Regions from separate parts of the uncultured Parvibaculum sp. genome, predicted to be linked through region 1. Evidence: predicted binding sites of a transcription regulator. Region 1 holds the regulator's gene; the other holds the start of a gene.
The links. Region 1 encodes HrcA, which represses chaperone genes, less so after heat shock. Its sites were predicted from a motif close to GTTAGCACTCNCNNNNNGNGAGTGCTAAC; they were not measured.
Positions count from the first base shown of each region.

Region 1 (8,975 bases):
ACCCTTGCGGCGATCGATCACGTCGGCGAGGTTGGCATTGCGCGGATCGTCATAGGTTTCGGTATCGCCGAGATAGCGATAACGGCCGGCAACAACGCCGGCCAGTGCGCCCGCGACGATGCCGGGCGGCGCATCCCGCACGTCGCCCGAAAGGGTGTCGGCGGCCACCGCGGCCAGTTCGTCGAGATGCGCGAGATAGGGAGCGGGTTCGAATTCGGGCCGATCGAGCGCCGCCAGCGTCAGCGCCAGTCGTGCAAGGTCGAGTTTGTCGTCGGGCATCGCGCCCGCCCGCTGCAACTCGCCTTCCATGCTGCCCATCGTTCCGTCCATGCGCCGATCATGACGCGGGACGGGCCGGGGATGCAAGTGCGCGCAGGCCCACGCCCTCAGCGCCTGCCGACCTCGACATAGGAAACGACGTTCCGGACGCCCGAAACGCTGCGCGCATGAGCGATGACGCGATCGAGCTCGGCGCGGTCGCGCGCCGTGCCCATCAGATAGACGGTCCCGCGCACGGTCTCGATCGAATAGTTGATGCCGCTGACATTGCTGTCGCCGGTCAGGCGCGCCCGCAGCTTGGTCGTGATTGCCGTGTCGCTCATCGCCTGCATGAAGCCGGCGCTCTCGCCAACCTGCAATTCGTTGATGACCTCCCTGACGCCACCGATCGTCCAGACGATGCGCGTCACCGTCACGCGATCTTCGGGCTTCGGCACGATGCCCGACAACAACACGCGGCCGTTGCGAACCTGGGTGGCGACGCCCTTGTAGAGATTGCCGTCTTCGGCCAGAAGCTTGCGGTTGATTTCAAAGGATATTTCATTGTCGTCGAGCGCCTGTTCGAGGCCGCGATCCTGGGCCGCACCGACCGCCGCCGCACCGCCCGCGCCGACGACCAGCGGCACACAACCGCCCAGGGTCAGCAGGGCCAGAACCAGAGCCGCCAAAGACATTCGCATATCAAACCTCCAGATCGGGTGCCCCGGACTCGCGGCTGCAGATGGCCTGACCGCTGCGGCAAGATTAAGGCCGCCATGCATCCACGAGATGACGCGGCAGCCGGCGTGGCGCAACCAGAACCAGATCGAAACGGATATCGAGCCCGGCCAGGACCGGACGCATGGCCAGCAGGTGATCGGCCGCGCGCACCAGGCGCTGCTGCTGACGCGGCAACAGCGCTTCGACCGCGCGCTCGCCGGCCATCCCGTTTCTTGCGCTGGCCTTGACCTCGACAATGACCAGTGTCCGGCCGCGACGGGCGACCATGTCGATCTCCCCGGCCCGGGTTTTCAGGCGGCGCTCCAGAATGTGGTAGCCCTTGAGGCGCAGCCAGAAGGCGGCCAGGGTTTCGGCGCGCAAGCCGAGGCTGTGGGCGGCGCGGCCACGCGCGGAATTGCCCTTTCTTGTCCCGCCTTCAATCCTTCGCATCCGCAATTTCCAGGGCGCGGGCATAGATCTCGCGGCGCGGCAGTCCGGTCATCGAGACGACTTCGGCGACCGCATCCTTGAGACTTGCACGGCGCAGGGCGTTTTCAAGCATTGCGTCGATCTCGTGCGCGCAAAGCGCGGCGCGCTTTTCCGGCGGTCCGACCACGATGACGATCTCACCCCGGGGCGGGCCCGCATCCACATAATGGGCCGCCAGTTCGCTCAGCGTTCCGCGCCGCACTTCCTCGAATTTCTTGGTCAGTTCGCGGGCCACCGCCGCTGCGCGGGGACCGAGCGCCGCCGCCATGTCATCGAGCGAGGCCGCCAGACGGTTGGCGCTTTCAAGAAAGACCAGCGTTGCCGGGATGGCCGCCAGTTCGGTCAGCTCCTTGCGCCGCGCTTCCTGTTTCGCGCTCAGGAAGCCGCCGAAGAAAAAGCGGTCGGTCGGCAGGCCCGCCAGGGTCAACGCCGCCAGCACCGAGGAGGCACCCGGCAGCGTCGTCACCGCGTGCCCGGCCGCCACCGCCTCGCGCACCAGCTTGAGACCCGGATCGGAGACCAGCGGCGTGCCTGCATCCGAGACCAGCGCAATCGCCTCGCCGGCCTCCAGCCGCTTCAGGATGCGCGGACGCATCTCGGCCGCGTTGTGGTCGTGATAGGGCGCGGTGCGCGCCTCGATATGGTGAATGGCAAAGAGCTTGGCGGTGACCCGTGTGTCCTCGCACAGAACCAGATCGGCGCGGGCCAGCACATCGAGCGCGCGCAGCGTGATGTCACCGGCATTGCCGATCGGCGTCGCCGTGACATAGAGACCGGGCGCAAGGCGGCCGGCGGCGGATACAGGTCTTGCGGGTTTTTCATTCATCGCGGGCGACCTTGCGCCCGGAAGGGACTTTTTGGCAAGACGGGGCGCCGGCGCCGCGGCGCGCCCGGTTTACTTGGCGGGGCGCGGACAGTACCCTTTGCCGACGCCACCCTTTTGTTCGTTCAAGGAAAATTCCCGGTGACAGACGCCCGCCCCTTGTGTTCCGGCCATTTGCGTTCCGGCCTTCGGGCGTTGGCTGTTCTCGGTCTCGGCCTGATGCTGGCCGGCTGCAACGGCCTTGGCGGCCGAACGGCACCCCCCGTGGTGGTCGCGCCGCCGCCCACCGTCCAGGTCCAGCCGCCGCCGCGCGTCGATGTGCCGGCCATGCGCGATCCCGCACGCTTCTACACGCCGGCGCATATGGCCGGCGCGCAGCCGATCCGGGTCGCGCTGCTGCTGCCCTTCAATTCGCCGCGCGACAATGTGCGGACGCTTTCCAATGCAATCTACAATGCGGCGCAGCTGGCGTTGTTCGAGTTCGACAACCGGCAGATCATGCTGATCCCCAAGGCGACCGGCGGTACGTCCGGCGGTGCACAGCGCGCCGCTCAGGAAGCGCTGGGTGCCGGCGCCGACCTCATTCTCGGTCCGCTCTTTGCCGAAGAGGTGACTGCCGTCGCGCCGCTTGCCGCCGGCGCCCGCGTGCCGGTCGTCGCCTTCTCCTCCGACAGTTCGGTCGCCGGCAACGGCGTCTACCTGCTCTCCTTCCCGCTCGACCAGGACATCGAGCGGATCGTCGAATTCGCAACCCTGCAGGGCCTGCAGCGCTTCGGTGCGCTGTACCCGCAAGGCACCTATGGCGACCGGGCGCGGAGCGCGTTCGAACAGGCCGTTGCCGCAAGGGCCGGCCTGGTCGTCGCCGCGACTTCCTATCCGGCGGATTCGGACGGCATGTACGAGCCGGCCCGGCGCATTGCCGCCAGCTATGGCGAGGGAAGCTTCCAGGCCCTGTTCCTTCCCGAAGGCGGCGCGCAGCTCAAAACGATTTCTCCGCTGCTCCCCTATTACGATCTCGACCCGCGGCAGGTGAAGTTTCTCGGCACCGGGCTCTGGGACGATCCGTCGCTGGCGCTTGAGCCGCCGCTTCACGGCGCGTGGTTTCCGGCACCGCCACCCGAAGGCCATGCGCAGTTCCTGACCCGCTACAAGCGCGCCTATGGCAGCACCACACCGCCGCGCATCGCCAGTCTCGGCTATGACGCGGCAAGCCTTGCGGTTGCGCTGGCAACGCGGCCGGCCGGCGAGCGCTTCAGCGCCGAAGCGTTGACCGACCCGGACGGCTTTGCAGGCGTCGATGGCATTTTCCGGTTCATGCCGGACGGGCGGACCGAACGCGGTCTTGCAGTGATGGAAATCCGGGCTGGCGGTGCGGTGGTCGTCGATCCGGCACCGACCAGTTTCCGTCCCCCGCTCTTCTAGGCCAGCAGGCGCGCCAGCAACGCATCGAGGACGAGGCGACCTTCGGCGCTGGCGCGGATATGGTCGCCGTCGCGGATCAGCAAGCCGTCCGCCGCGAGGCTTTCAATGCGGGCAGCATCGAGCGGACGGCCGGCGAGGCGTTCATAGCGCGCGCAGGAGACGCCCTCCTCGAGACGCAGTCCCATCAGCATCAGTTCGTCGCCCTGCTCGGCCGGCGAAATCTCTTCGGCCGCCTCGAGGCCATGACCCGATCGTTCGGCCGCCTCGATCCACGCCCCGGGCGTACGCAACGTTCGGGTCGCCAGATGGCGCGCACCGGACCGGATGCGGCCATGCGCACCGGGACCGACACCGGCATAATCGCCATATCGCCAATAGACGAGATTGTGCCGGCATTCGGCGCCGCGCCGCGCATAGTTCGAAACCTCATAGGCCGTCATCCCGGCCTCGGCGCAGATTGCGCCGGTCAATTCGTAAAGTGCGGCCGCGTCTTCCTCGGCCGGCAACGCGAATGCACCCTTCTCGTAAAGACGCGCAAAGGCCGTTTCGGGCTCGATGGTCAGTTGATAGAGCGAGAGGTGGTCGGCGGCATGCGCCAGCGCCCCGCGCAGTTCCCTTTCCCAGGCCGCGCGTGTCTGGCCGGGGCGCGCATAGATCAGATCGAAGGAAAGGCGCGGGAAGGTTTCGCGGGCCAGCGCGATGGCGCGGAGCGCCTCGTCGGCGGTGTGCAGGCGGCCGAGAAACCTCAGTTGCGCGTCATCAAGCGACTGCACGCCCAGCGAGAGACGATTGACGCCGGCCGATGCATAGCCGCGAAAACGTGTCGCCTCGACGCTGGTCGGATTGGCTTCAAGCGTGATCTCGAGATCGTCATCGACGGGCCAGAGCGCATGGATGCGCTGCAGCACAGCATCGACCGTCGGCACTTCCATCAGCGAGGGCGTGCCGCCGCCGAAGAAGATCGAACGGACGCGGCGGGGGCCCGTCAGCCCGCGCATGTGCTCGAGTTCGCGCGTCAGCGCGGCGGCCCAGCGCGCCTGATCGACCGAGGCGACAACATGGGAATTGAAGTCGCAATAGGGGCATTTCGACTGACAGAAGGGCCAGTGCACGTAAATGCCGAAGCACGGCGCCGATTCCTGACCGTCCGCCGACGGATCAATTTGCGGTGAAGCAGGCATCGACAAGCTGACGGAAGGCATGGGCACGATGCGAGATCGCATGCTTCTTCTCCGGCTCCATTTCGCCGAAGGTGATGTCATGGCCGTCGGCGACGAATATCGGATCGTAGCCGAAGCCCTTTTCGCCGCGCGGCGGCCAGACGAGTTCGCCGTCCACCCTGCCCTCGAAATATTCGACATGCCCGTCGGGCCAGGCCAGCGCCAGGCCGCAGATGAAATGCGCCCGCGTGTCATGCGGGCCGGCTTCGACCATGCCGCGACGGAGCTTTTCCATCGCGAAGTCGAAATCCTTTGTCGGCCCCGCCCAGCGCGCCGAATGGATGCCGGGGGCGCCCGACAGGGCTTCGACGCAAAGGCCGGAATCGTCGGCCAGCGCCGGCAGGTTGGCGGCACGGGCCGCAGCCAGCGCCTTCAGTTCGGCATTCTCGCGAAAGCTGGCGCCGGTTTCTTCGGGTTCGGGCAGTCCGAGTTCGCCGGCCGAGACGGTTTCGACCGCGAAAGGCGCCAGCAGATCGCCGATCTCGCGCACCTTGCCCGGATTGTGGCTTGCGACCACCAGGCGGCCGCCCCCGAAGCGGCGCGTCATCCCGCGACCGCCGCCTTCTGCCGGATCACGAGATCGGCGATGGCCGATTTCGCCAGCCCGAGAAGCTTCGAGAGTTCGTCCTCGCTGAAAGGCTCGCCTTCGGCCGTGCCCTGCACTTCGCAGATGCCGCCCTTGCCGGTAATGACGAAATTGGCGTCGGTATCGGCTTCGGAATCCTCGGCATAGTCGAGATCGACCACCGGCACGCCGTTGTAGATGCCGCAGGAGATCGCTGCGACATGGTCCTTCAGCACCGGGCCCGACAGCATCGAGCGGGCGCGCATCCACTCGATGCATTGATGGAGCGCCACCCAGGCACCGGTGATCGAGGCGGTGCGGGTGCCGCCATCGGCCTGCAGCACGTCGCAATCGACCGAAATCTGACGCTCGCCCAGCGCACGGAGATCGACGATGGTGCGCAGCGAGCGGCCGATCAGGCGCTGGATTTCCTGCGTGCGGCCCGATTGCTTGCCGGTCGAGGCCTCGCGGCGCATCCGTTCATGGGTCGAGCGCGGCAGCATGCCGTATTCGGCCGTCACCCAGCCCTTGCCGCCGCCCTTGAGGAAAGGCGGGACGCGCTCTTCGAGGCTGGCCGTGCACAGCACATGGGTGTCGCCGAAGCGGACCAGGCAGGAGCCCTCGGCGTGCTTGGCGACGCCCGGTTCGAAGGTGACCTGACGCATTTCATGGGGCTGACGGCCGGAAGGGCGCATTGTCGGGATTCCGATCTCTGTCTCGAATGGTTGGCGGCTGTTTTCGGGGGCCTTAGTACCCCGGCGCGGGCGAAGCGTAAAGGAAACCGGTCCATCAATTGACGCGGCGCCCCGCGCTACCTAGATTTGTCACCGCTTTCAGACACTTACGGAAAGGACAGGGACAGCACATGGTGGCCGTCAAGGATCTCAACGAGCGTTCGCGCGAGATCCTGCGTCGCGTGGTGGAGAGCTATCTCGAAACCGGCGAGCCGGTCGGCTCGCGCATCCTGTCGCGGCAGCTTCCGATCTCGCTCTCTGCCGCCTCGATCCGCAATGTGATGTCGGATCTGGAGTCCCTGGGACTGATCTTTTCGCCACATACCAGCGCCGGCCGGCTGCCGACCGAGGCGGGCCTGCGGATGTTCGTCGACGGGTTGCTCGAGATCGGCGATCTCAGCGACGAGGAACGCAAGACGATCGAGCGGCAAGTGGCAGGCTCGCACAAGAATGTCGAGGATGTGCTGGACGAGGCGTCGAAGCTGTTGTCGGGCCTCAGCCATGCGGCCGGTTTCGTCGTCGCGCCGACCTATGACGCGGCGCTGAAACATCTCGAATTCGTGCCGATCGACGGAGAGCGGGCGCTGGTCGTCATCGTGACCGAGGGCGGCGCGGTCGAGAACCGGGTTATCGAGATCCCCAAGGGGCTGACGCCGTCGGCTCTGGCCGAGGCCACCAACTATCTCAATGCACAGTTGCGCGGCAAGACGCTGGACGAGGCCAAGACGCATCTTGCCCGCGACATGGAGACGCGCAAGGCCGAACTCAACGCGCTGACCGCCAAGGTCATCGAGGCCGGGCTTGCCACCTGGTCGGGCACGGGCGGCAGCAACGATCCGCTCAGCAAGTCGCTGATCGTGCGCGGACGCTCGCGGCTTCTCGAAGACGTGCATGCGATGGAGGATCTCGAGCGCATCCGGCTGCTTTTCGACGATCTCGAGAACAAGCGGGACCTGGTGCAGCTGCTGGGGCTGGCCGAGCAGGCCGACGGGGTGCGCATTTTCATCGGTTCCGAGAACAAGCTGTTCTCGCTGTCGGGTTCGTCGCTGATCGTCAGCCCCTATATGGATGCCCAGCAGCATGTGGTGGGGGTGCTGGGGGTGATCGGGCCGACGCGGCTCAATTACGCGCGCGTGATCCCGATGGTCGACTACACGGCGAAACTGGTCGGCCGGCTGATCAATTGACGCAGGCCGGCACCGGTCCGGACGGGTTGACATCTCGCGCCCCGGCGCGCACATGCACTCGCCGGAACAGCCCACAGAACTGACATGGACGCAAACGGTAGCCCCATGAGTGACGACAAGAACAAGAACGAAACTGAAACGCCGGAAACGGCCGAGAATCTGGCCGAGACGCTGGCGGCCGAGCCGGCCGGGCAGGGCGAGGCCCGTGACGCGGCAGGTCCCGATGCGGCGGCCGGACCGGATGCCGCCATGCTCGAGGCCGAGATTGCCGAACTCAAGGACCGGCTGCTGCGCGTTTCCGCCGAAATGGAAAACACCCGCAAACGCGCCGAGCGCGACAAGGCCGATGCGACACGCTATGCGGCCGCCAATTTCGCGCGCGACATGCTGCAGGTGGCCGACAATCTGCGCCGCGCCATCGGCACGCTGAAGGATGACGAGCGCGCAGCGGCGGCCGAGAGCGTCAAGGCGATGGTCGAGGGCGTCGAAATGACCGAACGCCAGCTGCTGTCGATTTTCGAGCGCCACGGCATCCGCGAAATCACGCCGCAGCCGGGCGAACGCTTCGATCCCAACCTGCATGAAGCGATGTTCGAAGTGCCGGGCACCGAGCATCCCGCCGGCACAGTGGTTCACGTGCTCGAGGGCGGCTACATGATTGGCGAACGCCTTCTGCGCGCGGCGCGGGTCGGTGTCGCCAAGGCCGAGGGTGCCGCGACCGGCGGCAATGTCGACACGACGGCCTGAGCACACTTGCCCCTTGTGCCGGGCGCCGCATCACGCCATGATCATAACGCTGTTATAACGCAGCGGCAGGCGGAGGAGGATGCGATGCTCGAACTTTGGGCGGCGGCGGCTTTTTTTCTGGCAATTCATCTGGTTGTGGCCGGCTCGGGCCTGCGCGACCGGATTGTCGGCACGATCGGCGAGAAACCTTATCTCGGCCTCTTCTCGCTGGTCTCGATTGGCGGCATCGTCTGGCTTTCCATGGCCTATAACGGGGCGCTCACCGGCCCCAATCCGCTCTACTGGGTCGCCCCGCTCTGGGCGCTGCATCTCTCGCCATTGATCATCCTTGTCGCCGCGCTCTTTGCCGTGATCGGCGTCACGACGGCCAACCCGACGGCGGTCGGCGCCGAAGCGCTCGCGACCAACCCCGACACGGTGCGGGGCATGCTGCGCATCACGCGGCATCCGTTTCTGTGGGGCGTTGCGATCTGGGCACTGTGGCATCTGCTGATCAATGGCGATCAGGCTTCGATCATCTTCTTCGGCACCTTCGCGCTGCTGGCCCTACTCGGCACTTTCTCGATCGACGACAAGCGCGAGCGAAAGATGGGAGAGGCCTGGCGCGACTTCGCCTCGAAGACCTCCAATCCGCCTTTTCTCGCCATTGTCGCCGGCCGCAACAGCCTGAAGCCCGGCGAACTTGGCTGGTGGCGAATCCTCGTCGCGCTGATTGTCTTCGGCGCCTTGTTTTACGGGCATTTGTGGGCTTTCGGCGTTTCGCCGGTGCCGGGCTGGTATCCGTACTGACGGATCTCAGCCGGGCCGGGT
Region 1 is NZ_CAXBIB010000005.1:111,687-120,661, reverse strand. Features, by position in the region: gene AAC071_RS05865 (transglutaminase-like domain-containing protein) at 1-330, opposite strand, end outside; gene AAC071_RS05860 (BON domain-containing protein) at 387-959, opposite strand; gene AAC071_RS05855 (YraN family protein) at 1,024-1,428, opposite strand; gene rsmI (16S rRNA (cytidine(1402)-2'-O)-methyltransferase) at 1,415-2,293, opposite strand; gene AAC071_RS05845 (penicillin-binding protein activator) at 2,432-3,712, shown strand; gene hemW (radical SAM family heme chaperone HemW) at 3,709-4,893, opposite strand; gene rdgB (RdgB/HAM1 family non-canonical purine NTP pyrophosphatase) at 4,871-5,479, opposite strand; gene rph (ribonuclease PH) at 5,476-6,192, opposite strand; gene hrcA (heat-inducible transcriptional repressor HrcA) at 6,363-7,418, shown strand; gene grpE (nucleotide exchange factor GrpE) at 7,524-8,165, shown strand; gene AAC071_RS05815 (NnrU family protein) at 8,250-8,954, shown strand; gene AAC071_RS05810 (alpha-ketoglutarate-dependent dioxygenase AlkB) at 8,961-8,975, opposite strand, start outside.

Region 2 (8,975 bases), on a different contig from region 1:
CGCGCGCTGGAGCGCGTCGAGCGCATCCTGACGGCCGCCAGCGAACTGATCGCCGAAACCGGCAGCGATGCGGTGAAGATGACCGAAGTCGCCGAGCGTGCCGGCGTGCCCATCGGCTCGCTCTATCAGTATTTCCCCGACAAGGCGGCGATCCTGAAGACCCTGGCCGAGCGCATCGGCGCCCGCGTCCGCGCCGGCATCGCGGCCAGCCTCGAAGGCGTCGACACCGGCGCCGAGGCGCTGGCCCGTCTCGACCGGCTGCTGGAAAACTACTACGCGATGTTTCTCGACGAGCCGGTGGTGCGCGACATCTGGTCGGGCACGCAGTCCGACAAGGCGCTGCAGGCGCTCGACATCGAGGACAGCCGCGCCAACGGCCGCCTGGTGGCCGGCGCCCTGAAACATCTGGTGCCGCGCCGGGAACAGGCGCGCTTCGAAACCGTCTGCTTTCTGACCATGCAGCTGACCGGCGCCGCCGTCCGCCTTGCGATTGCGGTCGACCGCAAGGAGGGCGACAGGCTGATGGCCGAATATCGCCGCCTGCTGCAGACCGAACTCGGAGCGTTTCTGCGCGCCTAGAGCCCCGGCACCGGAAACCGTGCGGTCAGCGCCTGTGTGCGCGCTGCGAGCTTCGTCTCGGCCGCCGCCTCGCCCGCCGCCGCCAGCGCCCCGGCGATGATCGCGGCAATCTCCGCCATCTCGGCGGCGCCCATGCCGCGCGTCGTCGGCGCCGGCGTGCCGAGCCGCACGCCCGAAGGCCGCATCGGCGGGTTGGGATCGTTGGGGATCACCTGCTTGTTGACGGTAAGCCCCACCCGGTCGAGCGCCGCTTCGGCCTTCGCGCCGTCGATGCCGAAACTTTGCACGGTGTCGATGACGAGAAGGTGATTGTCGGTGCCGCCGGTCACGAGCTTGACCTGTCTCTCCGTCAGCGCAGCGGCCAGCGTCTTGGCATTCGCCAGCACGTTCGCCGCATAGTCGCGAAACGCCGGCATGGCGGCCAGCCTCAGCGTCGTTGCGGTCGCCGCCACCTGGTTCATATGCGGCCCGCCCTGCAGGCCCGGAAACACCGAAGCGTCGATATTCTTCGCGAACTTCTCCTTGCACAGAATGAGCCCGCCGCGCGGCCCCCGCATCGACTTGTGCGTCGTCGTCGTCATCACGTCGAACCCGGCATCGAGCGGATTGCGCATGACACCGGCCGCGATCAGCCCGCCGATATGGCTGACATCGGCCATGGTCAGCGCGCCCACCTCGTCGGCCACACGCTGGAAATCGGCATAGTCGTAATCGCGCGGGTAAGAAGAATAGCCGCAGACGACGAGCTTCGGCCGCGCCGCGCGGGCAACCTCGCGCAATGCCCCGAAGTCGATGGCGCCGGTCGCGGGATCGGTCTTGTAGCGCACGAAATTGAAGAGGCGCCCCATATGGGAAACCGGCGCCCCATGCGTCAGATGCCCGCCATGGCTGAGGTCCATGGCGAGGATCGTGTCGCCCGGTTCGAGCAGCCCCAGATAGACCGCCTGGTTCATCGGCGAACCCGACAGCGGCTGCACATTGGCGTGCTCGGCGCGGAAGAGCGCCTTGGCCCGGTCGCGCGCGAGGTTTTCGACGCGGTCGGTGAATGCCTGCCCGCCATAATAGCGCCGGCCCGGATAGCCTTCGGAATATTTGTTGGTGAAGGCCGAGCCCAGCAGCGTCAGCACTTCGGGAAAGGCATAGTTCTCCGACGGGATCAGTTCGAGTTCGGCGCGCTGCCGCGCCTCCTCGCCCTTCAGCGCCAGAAAGACCTCGTTGTCGGATTGCGCAAGCCTTGCGCGGTCGGGTGAAGCGGTCATGGGTCGTCTCCTTCGAGCCTGAAAACAAAACGCCCGGCCAGCATCTTGACGTGCTGCCCAGGCGATCGGCTGAAGACCAGTCTCCGCGCTCCCCGATGGTGACCCATCTGATATCGCCAGTCGCGCGGAGGATATGTACGACCGGAAGTGAGGGGAGTTAAGCGCGGGCGGGGCGGCGAGTCAATTGCGCCCAAAACCGACGGCCGTTCGGTTGAATGGCTACGGGAGCGAATGCGGTGCGTTCACCAAACCCAAACACGTCATGACCCGGCTTGTCCGGGTCATCCACGTCTTTCTTTCGTGTTTGAGGCAAAGACGTGGATGGCCCGAATAAATCGGGCCATGACGCTAAAGGGGATCAAAGCCCCAGGATCCGCTTGGCGATGATGTTCTTCTGGATCTCGTTCGAGCCGCCATAGATCGACTGCGCCCGCGCGCCGAGATAGCGCGCCACCGCCGGCGCCGCATCGGCCGGCAGCGCGGTGTTGTGGGCCCAGCCGGGCGCCACCGAATCCGGGAAGGCGGGCAGGGCATGGAGCCCGTAAGTCTCCATGCCAAGCTCGCCGATATCCTGCGCCAGCTCGGTCGCGATCACTTTCAGGATCGAGGATTCACTGCCCGGCGCGCCGCCCTCGGCGACCGACGACAGCACGCGCAGCACGGTGATTTCGAGCGCGTCGAGCCGCGTGTCGAGCGCGGCAAGCTTTTCCACGAAAGCCGGGTCGGCAAGCAGCCCGCGCTCGCGCGCCGCGGCGCGAATGTCGGCAAGCTGCGCCCGCTTGCCGGCCACATGCGCATAGGAGGTGCGCTCATGCCCCAGCAGGTAGTTGGCATAGTGCCAGCCCTTGCCTTCCTCGCCGATGCGGTTTTCGGCCGGCACGCGCACATTCTCGAACGTGACGCTGTTGAGCGAATGCTTGCCGTCGATGGTGATGATCGGATTGACCGTGATCCCCGGCGTCGTCATGTCGATCAAGAGGAAACTGATCCCCTCCTGCTTCTTCTCTTCGTGGCTGGTGCGCAAGAGGCAGAAGATCCAGTCGGCATGTTGCGCCAGGCTGGTCCATATCTTGGTGCCGTTGACGATATAGTCGTCGCCGTCGCGCACGGCGCTTGCCTGCAGCGAGGCGAGGTCGGAGCCCGAGCCCGGCTCGGAATAGCCTTGCGCCCAGAAGACCGTGCTGTCGAGAATGCCGGGCAGGAAACGCTTCTTCTGCTCTTCGGTGCCGAAGGTGTAGATGACCGGCCCGACATAAAGGAGCCCCATCGGCACGACATTGAGCGCGCCCGCGCGCTCGAGTTCCTCGTCGAAGATGTATTTCTGGTTGGCCGTCCAGCCGGTGCCGCCATCGGCCTTCGGCCAGTTGACGGCGAGCCAGCCCTTGGCCGCCATCGCGCGCTCGGATGCCTGATAGTCGGCCTTCGCGGGCGAGGCGCCGCGCGCCATCTTGTCCACGATCGCGCGCGGATATTCGTTCTCGAAGAAGTCCCGCACCTTGATGCGGAACTGCTCGTCCTCTTCGGAAAAGGAGAAGTCCATCTGTCTGCCGCCCGGTTTGAATTTTCGTTGGCGGCAGTCTAGCGGGCGCTGAGCCCAAAGCAAAAGGGCCGGCGTTGCCGCCGGCCCTTCGCATTTCGGAGCGGGAAAGCGGGACTTAGAAGTCCATGCCGCCCATACCGCCCATGCCGCCCATGCCGCCGCCGGGCATGCCGCCGCCGCCATTGCCGCCATCTTTCTTCGGCGCTTCGGCGATCATCGCTTCGGTGGTGACGAGAAGCGCGGCGATCGAGGCTGCGTCCTGCAGTGCCGTGCGCACGACCTTGGTCGGGTCGATGATGCCGGCGGCCACGAGGTCGCAATACTCTTCCTTCTGCGCGTCGAAGCCGAAATTGATCTGCTTCGATTCCAGCACCTTCTGCACGACGATCGAGCCTTCGACGCCGGCATTCTCGACGATCTGCCGGATCGGCGCTTCGAGCGCCTTGCGGACGATCGCGATACCGGCCTGGATGTCGGCATTCTCGTTGGTGAGCTTGCCGACCGCCTTGGTCGCCATCAGCAGCGCGGTGCCGCCGCCGGGCACGATGCCTTCTTCAACCGCGGCGCGGGTCGCATTGAGCGCGTCGTCGACGCGGTCCTTGCGCTCCTTCACTTCGGCTTCGGTGGCGCCGCCGACCTTGATCACAGCCACGCCGCCGGCGAGCTTCGCCAGGCGTTCCTGCAGCTTCTCCTTGTCGTAGTCCGACGTCGTGTCCTCGATCTGCCGCTTGATCTGGCCGACGCGAGCCTCGATGTCCTTCTTCTTGCCCGAGCCGTCGACGATCGTGGTGTCGTCCTTGGTGATCGAGACGCGCTTGGCCTTGCCGAGCATGTCGAGCGTCACCGATTCGAGCTTGATGCCCAGATCTTCGGAGATCACCTGGCCGCCGGTCAGGATGGCGATGTCTTCGAGCATCGCCTTGCGGCGATCGCCGAAGCCCGGCGCCTTGACGGCCGCGACCTTCAGGCCGCCGCGCAGCTTGTTGACGACCAGCGTGGCCAGCGCCTCGCCTTCGATGTCTTCGGCAATGATCAGCAGCGGACGGCCCGACTGCACAACCGCTTCGAGCACCGGCAGCATCGCCTGCAGGCTGGTCAGCTTCTTCTCATGCAGCAGGATCAGCGGCTCGTCGAGTTCGGCCACCATCTTGTCGGCATTGGTGATGAAATAGGGCGACAGGTAGCCGCGGTCGAACTGCATGCCTTCGACGACATCGAGTTCGGTGTCGAGCGACTTGGCCTCTTCCACCGTGATGACGCCTTCATTGCCGACCTTGGCCATCGCTTCGGCGATCATCGCGCCGATTTCGCGCTCGCCATTGGCCGAGATCGTGCCGACCTGCGCCACTTCGTCGTTCGACTTGACCTTCTTCGAACGCTTGGTGATGTCCTCGACGGCCGCGCGCACGGCGATCTCGATGCCGCGCTTCAGGTCCATCGGGTTCATGCCGGCGGCAACCGCCTTGGCGCCTTCGCGCACGATCGCCTGCGTCAGCACGGTCGCGGTCGTGGTGCCGTCGCCGGCCGTGTCGTTGGTCTTGGAAGCGACTTCCTTGACCATCTGCGCGCCCATGTTCTCGAACTTGTCTTCAAGCTCGATTTCCTTGGCCACCGTCACGCCGTCCTTCGTGGAACGGGGCGAACCGAACGACTTCTCGATCACGACATTGCGGCCTTTCGGGCCCAGCGTGACTTTCACGGCGTCCGCGAGAATGTCGACGCCGCGGATCATTCTCTCGCGCGCCGAGCGGCCGAATTTGACTTCCTTAGCCATTTTTCTTGGTCCTTCTGAATTCATGAAACGGAACGATCGGTCGCGGCGGCCTCATGGCGGGTCCGAAAGGCAAGCCATGAAAAAAGCCCGCGACCGGATATCCGGTAGCGAGCCTTACGCGGCGGCCTTCTTCTTGGCCGCGCCTTCCAGCACACCCATGATGTCGGACTCTTTCATGATCAACAGGTCTTCCCCGTCGATCTTGACCTCGGTGCCCGACCACTTGCCGAAGATCACGCGGTCGCCGGCCTTGACGTCCGGCGCGATGATCTTGCCGTCGTCGCCGCGGGCGCCCGGGCCCACCGCAACCACTTCGCCCTGCGAGGGCTTTTCCTGCGCCGTGTCGGGGATGATGATCCCGCCGGCGGTCTTGGCTTCTTCCTCGAGCCGGCGAACGACGACGCGGTCATGCAGAGGACGGAATTTCATCTCTGGCTTCTCCTGTGTCCCAACCGCTAAATTGCGGAAAATCCTGGATTTTTTGGCCCTGTTAGCACTCACGCGAAGCGAGTGCCAAGGGCGCTAGGGACAGATAGGAGCATGGCCGCCCGCTGTCAAGCGGTGCCGCGCGGATTCGTGGTGGGCGCGAGGCCTTCAGGCGATGACCAGCGCCGCCCCGCCATATTGCCGCTTGAGATGCCCCATCAGCCCGGTCACGAAGAGCGTTGCCCCGATGATCTCCATGCTCTCCTCGACGATGAAGGCGGCGATATAGGCAAGGCTTTCCTCGCCATGCTGCGTCAGCAGATAGCCGCCCGCCATTTCCATGCCGAGCGCCCCGCCGACGAAGATCGCGCCGGCCGTGAAGAAGACCAGGCGCGAGCGGCCCGGCAGCGCCAGCAGGAACGGGATATAGGCAAGCCCCACCAGGCCGACCAGGACGGCACCGGGGATCACCCAGCCGAAATGGAAGATACCGCTGAGGCCCAGCCCCGTGCGCAGCGGCTCGATCGCCACTTCATGCACGCCGGTCGCCTCGTCGGCCGACAGCCCGGCGAAAATGACCGCCAGCACCGCCCAGTGGAACAGATAGCGCTCGCCGTTGCGCGCCGCCGCCCCGGTCGCCAGCGCCAGCAGCCCGGCTGCCGAGATCAGCAGCAGCGAGGAATACCAGGCCGGCAGGCAGTATTCGGCATTGAGCGCGATATGCCGGAGATCCTTCAGGAAACCCTCGGTCCCGAAATGGAACACATACCATTCGCGGAAGATTCCGGCCGCGATGATGGCGAAGGAGCCAAGCCACAGCATCGCCGACAGCCGGAAAGGGCGCAGCCGCGTGGCATTGATGGGCGCGGGATCGCTGCGGGTCTCTGTCATCGCGTCGTTCTCCCCTGGCTTGGCCTCGCTCTTGAATGGAAAAGGGGAGCAATTTGGAGGCCAGCCATGCAGGCAATCGATCGCGTCACAATGAAACACGCCGCAGACCGCAATGTCCTGAAACCGGCCGTAAACGGGGTGCTGGCGCTGGCCTATGCGGCGCGGCCGCACCGCCTGGCCCATCCGCTGGGCTTTCTGCGCCTGGCGGCCGAAAAGCTGATCCATCGCCCGGCAGCGCCCTTCCAGCGCCGGCCGGAAGAAGCCCTGACCCTGCCCGACGGTCTGGTCGATATCGGCGGACCGATGTCGCTCGATCGCCTGATCGCAGCCTATGCCGAGGGCATCTATCCCTGGTGCCATATCGGCCCAATCAAATGGTGGGCGCCGTCGCGCCGCGCGGTTCTCTTTCTCGAGGAAAGCCGCATCGAGAAAAGCCTGCGCCGCGTTCTGCGCCAGAGGAAATTCACCGTCACCTTCGACACCGCCTTTGACGCGGTGATCGAGGCTTGCGCAGAGCCGCGCCCGGGCCGTCCGGCCCTGACCTGGATCACGCCGCGCTTCATCACGGCCTATCGGGCGCTCCACCGTGCCGGCCATGCCCATTCGGTCGAGGTCTGGGATGCCGACGGCAATCTTGCCGGCGGGCTCTACGGCGTCGCTTCGGGCGGCCTCTTCTTCACCGAAAGCCAGTTCGCAAGGAGCCGCGACACTTCGAAGATCGCCTTCGTGACCCTCAACCGCCATCTCGCCGAATGGGGCTATGTCCTCAATGACGGCAAGGCGATGACCGGCCATCTGGCGGCGCTGGGCATGCGCGACATTCCGCGCGCCGAATTCATGTCGGTGTTGAAGGCCCATCGCGAGGCCGGCCGGGCGCCGGGCCGCTGGCAGCTCGATCCCGCGCTCGATGTGGCAGGCTGGGAACCCGTCAGGCCCTGAGACCGCGCAGCGTCAGCCGCACGATGGCGGCAAGCTGCGTCCTGAACGCCGCCTCGTCGGGCGCCTTCTCGGCCCCATAGGCGGCCGCGATCAGCGCCTCCACCGCCGCCTCCTGGCTGAGACCGGCGGCCTTCGGGTCGAGTTCGCCCCGCGCCGTTCCCTCCCGCACCAGTTGCAGCACCGCCTGGCGGAACTGCTGCGTCACCGGTTCGAAGACGTCGCCTTTCAACCGATGGCTCGAATCGATCAGCTCGGCCGCATGCGGGCTCGACAGCACCCAGCGATAGGCGAAGCCGAACTTGGCTTCCATCAGCGCGGTCAGTTTCGCTTCCAGCGGCAGGTCGAGCGCCTGGGCCGCCGTCACCCCGGCGGCGATCTGGTCGGCCAGCGAGCGGCAGATCGCCTCGAACAGCTCGTCCTTGCTCTTGAAATAGAGATAGAGCGTGCCCTTGGCCACGGCGGCGGCGCGCGCGATGTCCTCCATCGAGGTGCGCCGGTAGCCATATTGGCGGAACAGGTCGAGCGCGGCCGTCAGAATGACGTCCCGCTTGTCGCTGGCCGTTGTCTTTTGCGCCGCGGCGCCCTGTCCCTTTGCCATGATCTTTCGCTTCGAGCCTATCTCCGGATGGTGAAGGCGCAGGTACGGCCTGCGGCAATGACGACGGTGCGCACCGTCTCGCCGCAATTGTAATAGCAGTATTTGCGCGGGCCCACCCTTTGCTGCCCGCTCAGCGAACAGGTTGCCGAGGCGAGCTGCTGCGGCGCGGGTCGCGGGCTGATCTCGGGCGCGGCCATGCCCATGTTCAGCGAGGCAAGCACGGTAAGCCCTGCCAGCGAAATCGGTTCCATCGTCTGATCCCCCCTCGAAATGCACACCGGCGCAACCATAACATCCTGCACGCCGCGCGCCGAGCCCCCGGCCGGATTTGTGCCCGGCCCGCACGCCCCTTAGGATGCGCCCGCACAGGAAGCGGAGAGGGCGGCATGAACGGCGCATTGGAAACCAACAAGGCCCTGATCGGCAAGCCGGGCGGGCGCGCGAAACTGGCGACGCCGGCCCTGGTGCTCGATCTCGACGCCTTCGAACGCAATCTGGCCCGCATGGCCGAGCACTGCAGGACGGCCGGTCTGGCGCTGCGGCCGCATGCCAAGACGCACAAGTCGCTGGCGGTCGCCAAGGCGCAGATCGCCGCCGGCGCCATCGGCATCTGCTGCGCCAAGCTCGGCGAGGCGGAAGCGATGGCCGAAGGGGGCATCGACAGCATTCTCGTCACCTCGCCGGTCGTCGCCGCCCAGGGCATTGCGCGGCTGATGGCGCTCGACGCGAAGATTTCCGATCTGATGGTCGTGATCGACAATCCGCTCAACGCAGAGGCGCTGGCCGCTGCCGCGGCCGAAGCGGGCCGCAGCCTGAAAGTGCTGGTCGATCTCGATATCGGCCTCCACCGCACCGGCATCCGCCCCGGCGCCGACGCGCTGGCGCTGGCCGAGCAGATCGCCGCGGCCGAACATCTCGAATTGCGCGGCCTCCAGGCCTATGCCGGCCACCTGATGCACATCCACGATT
Region 2 is NZ_CAXBIB010000027.1:14,221-23,195, forward strand. Features, by position in the region: gene AAC071_RS16020 (TetR/AcrR family transcriptional regulator) at 1-579, shown strand, start outside; gene glyA (serine hydroxymethyltransferase) at 576-1,838, opposite strand; ZMP/ZTP riboswitch at 1,887-1,972, opposite strand; gene AAC071_RS16030 (acyl-CoA dehydrogenase family protein) at 2,197-3,378, opposite strand; gene groL (chaperonin GroEL) at 3,494-5,152, opposite strand; gene groES (co-chaperone GroES) at 5,267-5,581, opposite strand; gene AAC071_RS16045 (hypothetical protein) at 5,747-6,469, opposite strand; gene aat (leucyl/phenylalanyl-tRNA--protein transferase) at 6,536-7,408, shown strand; gene AAC071_RS16055 (helix-turn-helix domain-containing protein) at 7,398-8,006, opposite strand; gene AAC071_RS16060 (hypothetical protein) at 8,024-8,257, opposite strand; gene AAC071_RS16065 (DSD1 family PLP-dependent enzyme) at 8,393-8,975, shown strand, end outside.
Region 2: a site for HrcA is predicted at 5,642-5,670, ahead of groES (co-chaperone GroES). Genes of this name have one in related genera too.